DNA from 2 places in the Frankia sp. Hr75.2 genome. Region 2 is predicted to be linked to the other one. Evidence: predicted binding sites of a transcription regulator. Region 2 holds the regulator's gene; the other holds the start of a gene.
What was found. Region 2 encodes LexA, which represses DNA repair genes until DNA is damaged. Its sites were predicted from a motif close to CGAACNNNNGTTCG; they were not measured.

Region 1 (4,744 bases), on a different contig from region 2:
GGTCATCCGGGCGGAGCGGCACCCGGGCGTGGCGACCAGCTCGTGCCGGACGGTTCGGTACGCCGCGGCGAACTCCTCTTCGGACCCTGGCAACACGTCGAACCGCGCGACCTCGACGACCCCGGAGTCGCGCGGGGGAACACCGGAAACGCTCATGTCGCCCAGTCTGTCACCGCGGGGCCGGCTCTTCAGGCCGGTCGGCCCGCCGACCAGTCCGATCGGGCCAGTCGACCCGACCGCAGCGGGCGGCCGCCCTTCCACCGGATCACGGCGTGGATCAGTTGGCCATGTCGACGAACCGGGAGTAGTGGCCCTGGAAGGCGACCGTGACGGTGCCCGTGGGGCCGTTACGGTGCTTGGCGATGATCAGATCGGCCTCGCCGGCCCGCGCGGACTCCTTCTCCACCGTGTCCTCCCGGTAGAGCAGGATGACCGCGTCGGCGTCCTGCTCGAGGCTGCCGGACTCGCGCAGGTCGGAGACCTGGGGCCGTTTGTCGGCCCGCTGCTCGGAGGCCCGGTTGAGCTGCGAGATGGCCACGACGGGGACCTCCAGCTCCTTCGCGAGCAGCTTCAGTGACCGGGAGATCTCGCTGACCTCCTGCTGGCGGCTCTCGACCTTCTTCGGCGAGGACATCAGCTGCAGGTAGTCGAGGATGACCAGCCGCAGGTCGTTGCGCTGCTTGAGCCGCCGCGCCTTCGCCCGGATCTCCATCATCGTCAGGTGCGGGCTGTCGTCGATGTACAGCGGTGCCTCGGCGACCTCCCCCATCCGCCGGGCCAGCCGACCCCAGTCGTCGTCGGTCAGCCGGCCGGTGCGGATGTTCTGCAGCGACACCCGGGCCTCGGCGGAGAGCAGCCGCATGGTGATCTCCATGCGGCTCATCTCCAGCGAGAAGACGACCGAGGTCATCCCGTTCTTGATCGACGCGGCGCGGGCGAAATCCAGGCCCAGGGTCGACTTGCCGACCGCGGGCCGGGCCGCGACGATCCACAGCTGGCCGCCGTGCAGGCCGTTGGTGAGCTCGTCGAGGTCGGTGAACCCCGTCGGCACCCCGGTCAGGGCGCCGTCGTGGGCCTGGATCGCCTCGATCTCCTCCAGCGCCGGGTTCAGCAACTCGCCGAGCGGGGTGTAGTCATCGTTCGTGCGCCGCTCGGTCACCTCGTAGACGGCCGCCTGGGCCCGGTCGACGACATCGGTGACGTCGGGCGCCGGGCCGTAGGCGAGCTGCACGATGCGCGTGCCGGCCTCGGCCAGCCGGCGCAGCACGGCCTTCTCCGCGACGATGCGCGCGTAGTAGCCGGCGTTCGCCGCGGTCGGGACGCTGGAGATCAGCGTGTGCATGTAGGCCGGCCCGCCGACCCGCTCCAGCAGGTTCTGCCGGCCCAGCTCGGCCGCGACGCTGATGACGTCGGCCGGCTCCCCACGGCCGTAGAGGTCGCCGATCGTGGTGTAGACGGTGGCGTGCGCCGGCCGGTAGAAGTCGCTCGCACGGAGGACCTCGACGACGTCCGCGATCGCGTCCTTCGAGAGCAGCATGCCGCCCAGCACGCTCTGCTCCGCAGGAAGATCGTGGGGCGGGGTGCGATCGAACTCGACCGCGGATCCAGGCCCACGCGCGATGTCGGCGACGCTCAAGCCTCCCCCTCCCGGATGTCGACCGGCCCACCTGCGCACCGCCGCGACCGGGCGATCGGAGCAGCGCCGTGCGCCGGAAGCTCCCGACCCGATCCCACAGGCCCCGATCCCACCGGACCCGATTTCATCGAACCCGATCCCACCGACCCTATCGAACATATGTTCGACCGCAGTTTGGAGGGTGTCAACTCGACCGCCCGCCCACCGATCCGAAGATCACGCCCACCTCACCCGTCTGGACTATCCCGTTCCCACGGATACATGGCCAGTGTGGAGGGCTCGACAGTAGAGGTCCCCACGGGGAGGCTCCAAAAAGTTATCCACACCCACCTGTGGACAACCTGTTGGTAACGAGGGGGATTCTGGGGAACGCCTCGGGACGAGCGGCGGCGACGTTGTGGATGACGGCGCCGCGAGCGCCCGGAACCGCAGCGCCAGAAGGACTACAGGGATACGACACCTGTGGACAAAAAAATCTTTGACGCAACCCCGAGATCGCGGTCTGACTAATCATTTTGAGCTATATCGCCCGGGGATCTGATCTCCCCGCGACATGCCCACGATCATTTTGCCCGAGCCGCAGCGTCACCACCCGCTCACGTGCGGAAACAGACGTGATCTGGATGTGGTCGCGTCATCCGAGTAAGTCACCGGGCGCCAAGCCGCCGAACCCCGGAGCACCGGGCTCCGAGCGGCCAGGAAGCCACCGGCTGATGCGTGGCGAATGAGCGTGTCCCATGGACTCACTCAGCTGCCACGGTCGTGCTGGAACCGGCGTCAGCGGGGGTGAGGTCTGTGCGACCTGCTCCAGAACGGGTCCCGATCCCTCGTACCCGGGTTCCCAAGTCCCGACATCTCAGAGCTGGATCCCAAGATCCCAGCTCTCGGACCTTCGGTCCCGGATCCCGAGCGCTGCTAACAAGAGCAGGCCAGGGTGGCGCCACGAACGGCGCGACCCTGGCCTGCGTCCGCAGTCAGGCCGAGGTGACCTGGACGGTCAGCTTCGCGCTGACCTCGGGGTGCAGGTGCACGGCGACGGTGTGCGAGCCGAGCGACTTGATCGGGGTGCTCAGCTCGACCCGGCGCCGGTCCAGCGCGGGGCCTCCGGCGTCGGTCACCGCGGACACCACGTCGGCGGCCGTGACCGAGCCGAACAGCCGGCCCTCCTTGCCCGCGCGGCTGACCAGCCGGACGGACAGGCCGGAGAGCTGGCCGGCGATCTCCTTGGCGTGGTCGAGGTCGCGGACCGCCCGGGCGTCACGCGCCCGCTTGATCTGGGCGACCTGACGCTCGGCGCCGCGGGTCGCGAGAATCGCGTACCGGCGCGGCACCAGGTAGTTCCGGCCGTAGCCGTCGGCCACGTCGACGATGTCCCCCGGGCTGCCGAGCCCCGGGACCTCCTGGGTGAGGACGAGCTTCATCGTCATCCTCCTCAGCGGGCCGTCGAGGTGTACGGCAGCAGCGCCATCTCGCGGCTGTTCTTCACCGCGGTCGCGACGTCACGCTGGTGCTGGCTGCAGTTGCCGGTCACCCGGCGGGCGCGGATCTTCCCCCGGTCGGAGATGAACTTCCGGAGCAGGGAAGTGTCCTTGTAGTCGATGTAGTGGACCTTGTCCTTGCAGAAGACGCAAACCTTCTTCTTGGGCTTGCGCACGGCCGCCTTGGCCATGGATGAGCTCCTACCTCGTTTTGCGCCCGAGTTCCGGTCGCGCGAAGATGACACCCGGCCGCTCAGAACGGCGGCTCGTCGGAGTAACCACCCGCGGGCTGTGACCACGGGTCGTCGACGGCGCCGCCGGCATAGCCGGAGCCACCGCCTTGTGGGGATCCGCCGTTGTAGCCGCCGCCGGGCTGGCCACCGGGGCCACCAGGCCCGCTCGGGCCGCCGGGGCCACCCTGGCCGCCGCCGAAGCCGCCGCCACCCTGGCCACCACCGAAGCCGCCACCGCGGGCCGCCTTGGTGACCTTCGTGGTCGCGTAACGCAGCGAAGGACCGATCTCGTCGACGTCCAGTTCAATCACCGTCCGCTTCTCACCCTCGCGGGTCTCGAAGGAGCGCTGCTTGAGACGCCCCTGAATGATGACGCGCGCACCCTTGGTGAGGGACTCGGCGACGTGCTCGGCAGCCTGCCGCCAGATGGAACAGCGAAGAAAGAGCGCCTCGCCGTCCTTCCACTCGTTCGTTCCGCGGTCGAGCGTGCGCGGGGTGGACGCGACCGTGAAGCTCGCGACCGCGGCGCCGTTCGGCGTGAAACGCAGTTCGGGGTCGTTCGTCAGATTGCCGACGACCGTGATCACCGTCTCACCGGCCATGATCACGCTCCTCCGGTCGAGGGGCCCGCGTCAGCGCGCGCAGCGCCGGCCGGGCAGAGCACGTCACGCCGCCGCCCGGCGGTTCGGCCGTGGCGCCTTGGGCTCGGGCAGCCGGATCACCTTGGTACGGATCACGGACTCGTTGAGGACGAGCTGGCGGTCCAGCTCGGCGACGACGGCCGGCTCCGTGTGCAGGTCGATGACGGCGTAGATGCCCTCGAAGCTCTTGGCGATCTCGTAGGAGAGCCGGCGGCGGCCCCACACGTCGACCTTCTCGACCACTCCGCCGCCCTGACGGACGACGTTGAGGTACTGGTCGAGCGAGGGTGCGACCGTGCGCTCCTCGAGCTCGGAATCGAGGATCACCATCAGTTCATAGTGGCGTGGCAAGGCTGAACCCACCTCCTGTGGACTCTAGCGGCCACGGATCATCCGTGGCAGGAGGGACCGGGTGCCGGATGTTCGCCCCACGGGCGAGCTGAAACGTCGGCACACGGTGTGTCTGGACGAGATTACTCGACCCGGCGACGGTCCACGGAGAGGCCGACCAGGCGGACCACCCGGATCCACACCGCACCGACCCCGGCCACAGCCACCAGGTCGACGACCACCAGCAGCCCGTGGGCGTGCCGGGACGGATCGGGCACGGCGAGGGCGAGGACCAGGAACACCAGTGCCAGCAGGCCCGCCACGGCGGCGGACGCCGTCACGCCCGGCGGCTGCCGCGACGAGGGCCCCGGCCCGTCCACCCGTACGTCGTCTGCCGCCACCGTCCTATCCTCGCGCATCCGCCGG
Region 2 (4,744 bases):
GATCTCAGCCCCGAGCTGGTGCGGGCGCTGTGCCACCGGGGCACCGGCATCGGCGCCGACGGGGTGCTGCGGGTCGTGTTGACCGCGGCCGAGCCCGCCGCCGGCGACAGCGCGGCCGCCCGCTGGTTCATGGACTATCGCAACGCCGACGGGTCGATCGCCGAGATGTGCGGCAACGGGATCCGGGTGTTCGCCCGCTATCTCGTCGACGCGGGTTACGCCGCGCCCGGCCGTCTCGTCATCGCCACCCGGGCCGGCCTGCGGGCGGTCGAGGTGCCGGCGGGCGGCGACGTCACCGTCGAGATGGGACCGCCCGAGCTGGCCGCCGGCCCGGTGCCGGTCACGGTCGCCGGGCGGGAGTTCGCCGCCGTGCCGGTCTCGATGGGGAACCCGCACGCGGTCTGCTTCGCCGACGACCTCGACCCGGCCGGCCTGGCGCGCCTGGATCTGCGCGCGCCGGCCTACCCGGCCGCCGCCTTCCCCGAGGGCGTGAATGTCGAGGTCGTCGTCCCGGCTCCGGACGGGGTCGCCATGCGGGTCTTCGAGCGGGGCGTCGGTGAGACCGCGTCCTGCGGCACCGGCGCGTGTGCCGTCGCTGTGGCCTGGGCGGCCCGCAATGGCGATGGGCCGCCCGCAGAGGTCGAGGTCGACCTCCCCGGCGGGCGGCTGACCGTCGGCTGGCGGGAGTCGACCGTCCTGCTCAGTGGCCCGGCCGTGCTGGTGTCGGACGGTGTCCTTCGTCCCGACTGGCTGCGCGCGGCGGGTGGCTTCGGCCCGGCGGCTCCCGCGGGCGAGCGGCGTCCGAGCGTTGTCGGGGCCGGCTGAGCGCGGCCGGGGCAGGCAGGGCGAAGTCCCTCGATCTCCCTCGGGGACCCGTAGCGCGTGGGTGCGCCCGGGCGTCGGGCCGGGTGCCCGCCTCAGGTCCGCCGATGTCGTCCGGTGGCGGGCGCCGTCCGGTAAAGGGTTCGCGATCGCGGGTACGCCGTGTCACCCTGGGGATGACGGTGTTTCATCGGCCGGGCGAACCCGGCTGATGGGGCGAAAGAGTGCCGTCCCGGCCGGGGCGGACTGGAATGACGCGGTCACCGTGCCGCGTTGAGAACGGATGGTATGAGTCTTCGCGCTGACGCCGCTGTGGCGTCCACCCGGCATCTGAAACTGCACTCGGGCGAAAACGACGGCCACGAGGGTCGTGACGGTCGCGCCGGCACCGCGCTCGCCCTGGCCGAGGCCGACGGGTTCTCGTTCTTCGACGAGGAGGGCGACGGGCTCGACCTGGAGGACCGTGGCGCGCTGCGCCGTGTCCCGGGCCTCACCACCGAGCTCGAGGACGTCACCGAGGTCGAGTACCGCCAGCTCCGGCTGGAACAGGTCGTTCTGATCGGGGTGTGGACGTCGGGCTCGCAGGTCGAGGCCGAGGCGTCCATGGCGGAGCTGGCCGCGCTCGCCACCACCGCCGGCTCGGTCGTGCTCGACGCGCTCGTGCAGCGCCGGGACAGGCCCGACGCAGCGACCTTCGTGGGCTCCGGCAAGGCCAAGGAGCTCGCCGAGATCGTACTGGCGACCGGCGCGGACACGGTGATCTGCGACGGCGAGCTGACCCCCGGCCAGCTGCGCCAGCTCGAGGAGGTCGTCAAGGTCAAGGTGATCGACCGGACGGCGCTGATCCTCGACATCTTCGCCCAGCACGCGACGTCGCGCGAGGGCAAGGCGCAGGTCGAGCTCGCCCAGCTGCAGTACATGCTGCCGAGGCTGCGCGGCTGGGGTGAGTCGATGTCCCGGCAGGCCGCCAGCGGCGGCCGGGCGCCGATCGGTACCCGTGGCCCCGGTGAGACGAAGATCGAGACGGACCGTCGCCGGCTGCGCGCGCGCATCACCAAGCTGCGCCGAGAGCTCACCGGGATGGCCACCGTCCGGGCGACCAAGAGGTCGTCACGCCGCCGCGGTGCCGTTCCCGCCGTCGCGATCGCCGGCTACACCAACGCCGGCAAGTCGTCGCTGCTCAACCGACTGACCGGGGCGGGCGTACTGGTCGAGGACGCGCTGTTCGCGACCCTCGACCCGACGGTGCGCCGGGCCACGCTGCCCGACGGCCGGATCTTCACCCTGGCCGACACGGTCGGCTTCGTGCGCCACCTGCCGCACCAGATCGTCGAGGCGTTCCGCTCGACGCTCGAGGAGGTGGTGGACGCCGACCTCGTCCTGCACGTCGTCGACGGTTCGGCCCCGGACCCGATGGGGCAGATCTCGGCCGTGCGCGAGGTGCTCGCCGAGATCGACGCGGCCGGGGTGCCCGAGCTCATCGTGGTCAACAAGGTGGACGCGGTCGACCCGACCACGCTCGCCGTCCTGCGTCAGGCGGTGCCGGACGCCATCTTCGTCTCGGCGCGGTCCGGGGCGGGGCTGCAGGAGCTGGTGGAGGCGCTCTCGGCGCGGATACCGCACCCGGAGGTCGAGATGTCCCTGCTGGTGCCCTACACCCGGGGCGATCTCGTCTCCCGCATCCACCAGATCGGCGAGGTGCTTCGAGTTGAGCACACCGGCAAGGGCACCGAGGTCGCCGCGCGCGTGCCCGTGGGCCTGGCCGCCGAGCTGGAGCCGTTCCGCGCCTGACGGCCCTGCCTGAACACCAGCCCCGACGGAACACCGCGAGCTGAACACCGCACCGGTCAGACGCCTGACGTCTGACCGGTGCCTGGCCTGCCCGGTGCCGGCCGCGTGCCGGGGATCAGACCCGGCGCATCACCGCCACGATGCGGCCGAGGATGGTCGCGTCCTCGGCCGGGATGTCGGAGAAGGCCGGGTTCTCCGGCGCCAGCCACACCCGGCCGTCGCGCTGCCGGAACCGCTTGACCGTGGCCTCCCCATCGATCATCGCCGCGACGATCTCGCCGTTGTCCGCCACCGGCTGCTGCCGGACGACGACGAAGTCGCCGTCACAGATGGCGGCATTGATCATCGACTGGCCGACCACCTTGAGCAGGAACAGAGTTCCCTCGCCGACGATCTCCTTCGGCAGCGGGTAGACGTCCTCGATCGCCTGCTCGGCGAGGATCGGCCCACCGGCGGCGATCCGCCCCACCAGGGGGACGTAGGTGGGCGTGCCGGCCTCCAGCGCCGTGGTCTCGGCGGGTGCGCCGGCCGCCGCCGCGGCACCCGCGCGGGAACGCCCGCCGGCCTTCGCGCCGCCGATCGGAAGCACCTCCATCGCCCGCGGCCGGTTCGGGTCGCGCCGGAGGAACCCCTTCTCCTGCAGCACCTTGAGCTGGTGTGCCACGCTGCTGGTGCTGGTCAGGCCGACAGCCTCGCCGATCTCCCGGACGCTCGGCGGGTATCCACGCCGCTCCACCGCGGACCGGATGACCTCGAGCACCTTCTTCTGCCGCTGCGTCAGGCCCGAGGCGTCCGCGGGGCTGTCGGGAAAATCCCGGACGTTGCCACGGGTGTCACCTCGGCGGGTACCCCGTTCCTGGCTGGTCATCGCTTACCGCTCTCCTGTCGATGCTTCCGCGCGGCGGATGGTGCCACCGGCGGCTGCCAAGGACCGGGTGGTCGACGGCCCGGCTCCGCCAACACCCACCCGGTCGTTCCAATGCTTTGTCCGATTAGTAACTTTTGATCGGTTCGGCTGATCGGTTTGGCAGGGTCCTTCGTGCTCGGTTCATCTCGCACGATCGTCCACAACTGATCGTCCTTGACGGTAGTCGGCCGGTCGCCGAATCTCAAACGTCTGTTCGAGCGTGTCGGGGGAAGTGTGCGTGGCGGCCGTGTAAGAATCGCTCAGGCGTTCGATCGAACGAGTGTTCGCGCCTGGGAGGTTGGCATGACCGACGGTGGCGGTGCGGCCGGTGGGAATGCGTCAGTTCGGCGGGGTCACCCGGTGTCCCGCAGCTGCGCGCTGCGGCAGGGTGCGCAGGTCGCGACGGGTGCGCGGGGGGCACGCGGCGTGCGTGGAGCCGCGGTGGGCGGAGTCGCCGTCCGTGGCCGCGGGGTGCGGGGGGTGGCGGTGCGCGGCATGGGCCGCGTGCCGGTAGGGCGCCCGGTTCGCTCTCGTGGCGCCCGATGTGGTCTCTCGGGGGCTGCTCCGGCCGCCACGGTGCCGCCCGGTGAGTCCAGGCGGGGCGGTGAGCGGCGATCCGGGGCGTCCGTCATCGAGATGCCCGGCATGTGGTGGCGTGAGGCAGCCGTCGGGCTGGTCGCGGCCGGGTCGGCCGCCGCGGCGCCCGGGCCGCGTCCTGGGCCGAGTGGGCAGTCCCAGCCCCAGCGTCCCCGGCCTCAGCCCCACGCCCGGCCTGAGGCTCGACCTCGACCTCGGGCCGGGTCCCGGTCGCGGGCCGGTGGGCGGGGGAGGTCGGGTGCGCGGCCGCCGCTGCGGCTGACCAGGCGCGGCCGCATCGTCGTGGTGGCGCTGGCGAGCACGCTCCTCGGCCTTGTCTTCTCGTTGGTGCTGGTGACGGCGTCACAGGCGTTCACCGGCGTCCCGGTGAGCTACCGGACGCACGTCGTGCGGTCCGGGGAGACACTCTGGGAGATCGCCCACGAGGCCGCCCCCGAGGCCGACGCCCGCGACACCGTCCGCGGGCTCATGACCCTGAACGGCCTCGACACGGTGACGCTCATGCCCGGTCAGGAGCTCCGGCTCCCCTGACCCGGCTTTCCTGCTGCGGCCCCGACGCCCCGATAGCTCGGCGGCCCGGCATGCCCGGGGCTTTCGGTGCGTCAGGTGTTGCGGCTGCCCCACCGA

Region 1: dnaB (replicative DNA helicase) is a predicted target of LexA. The motif match lies at 1,789-1,802, and genes of this name have one in related genera.

The regions. Positions count from the first base shown of each region.
Region 1 is NZ_CASGGV010000022.1:119,786-124,529, forward strand. Features, by position in the region: gene AC559T_RS02740 (antibiotic biosynthesis monooxygenase family protein) at 1-156, opposite strand, end outside; gene dnaB (replicative DNA helicase) at 278-1,636, opposite strand; gene rplI (50S ribosomal protein L9) at 2,611-3,057, opposite strand; gene rpsR (30S ribosomal protein S18) at 3,069-3,305, opposite strand; gene AC559T_RS02760 (single-stranded DNA-binding protein) at 3,368-3,949, opposite strand; gene rpsF (30S ribosomal protein S6) at 4,013-4,339, opposite strand; gene AC559T_RS02770 (hypothetical protein) at 4,462-4,719, opposite strand.
Region 2 is NZ_CASGGV010000303.1:32,476-37,219, reverse strand. Features, by position in the region: gene dapF (diaminopimelate epimerase) at 1-825, shown strand, start outside; gene hflX (GTPase HflX) at 1,111-2,613, shown strand; gene lexA (transcriptional repressor LexA) at 2,729-3,481, opposite strand; gene AC559T_RS25120 (LysM peptidoglycan-binding domain-containing protein) at 4,403-4,648, shown strand.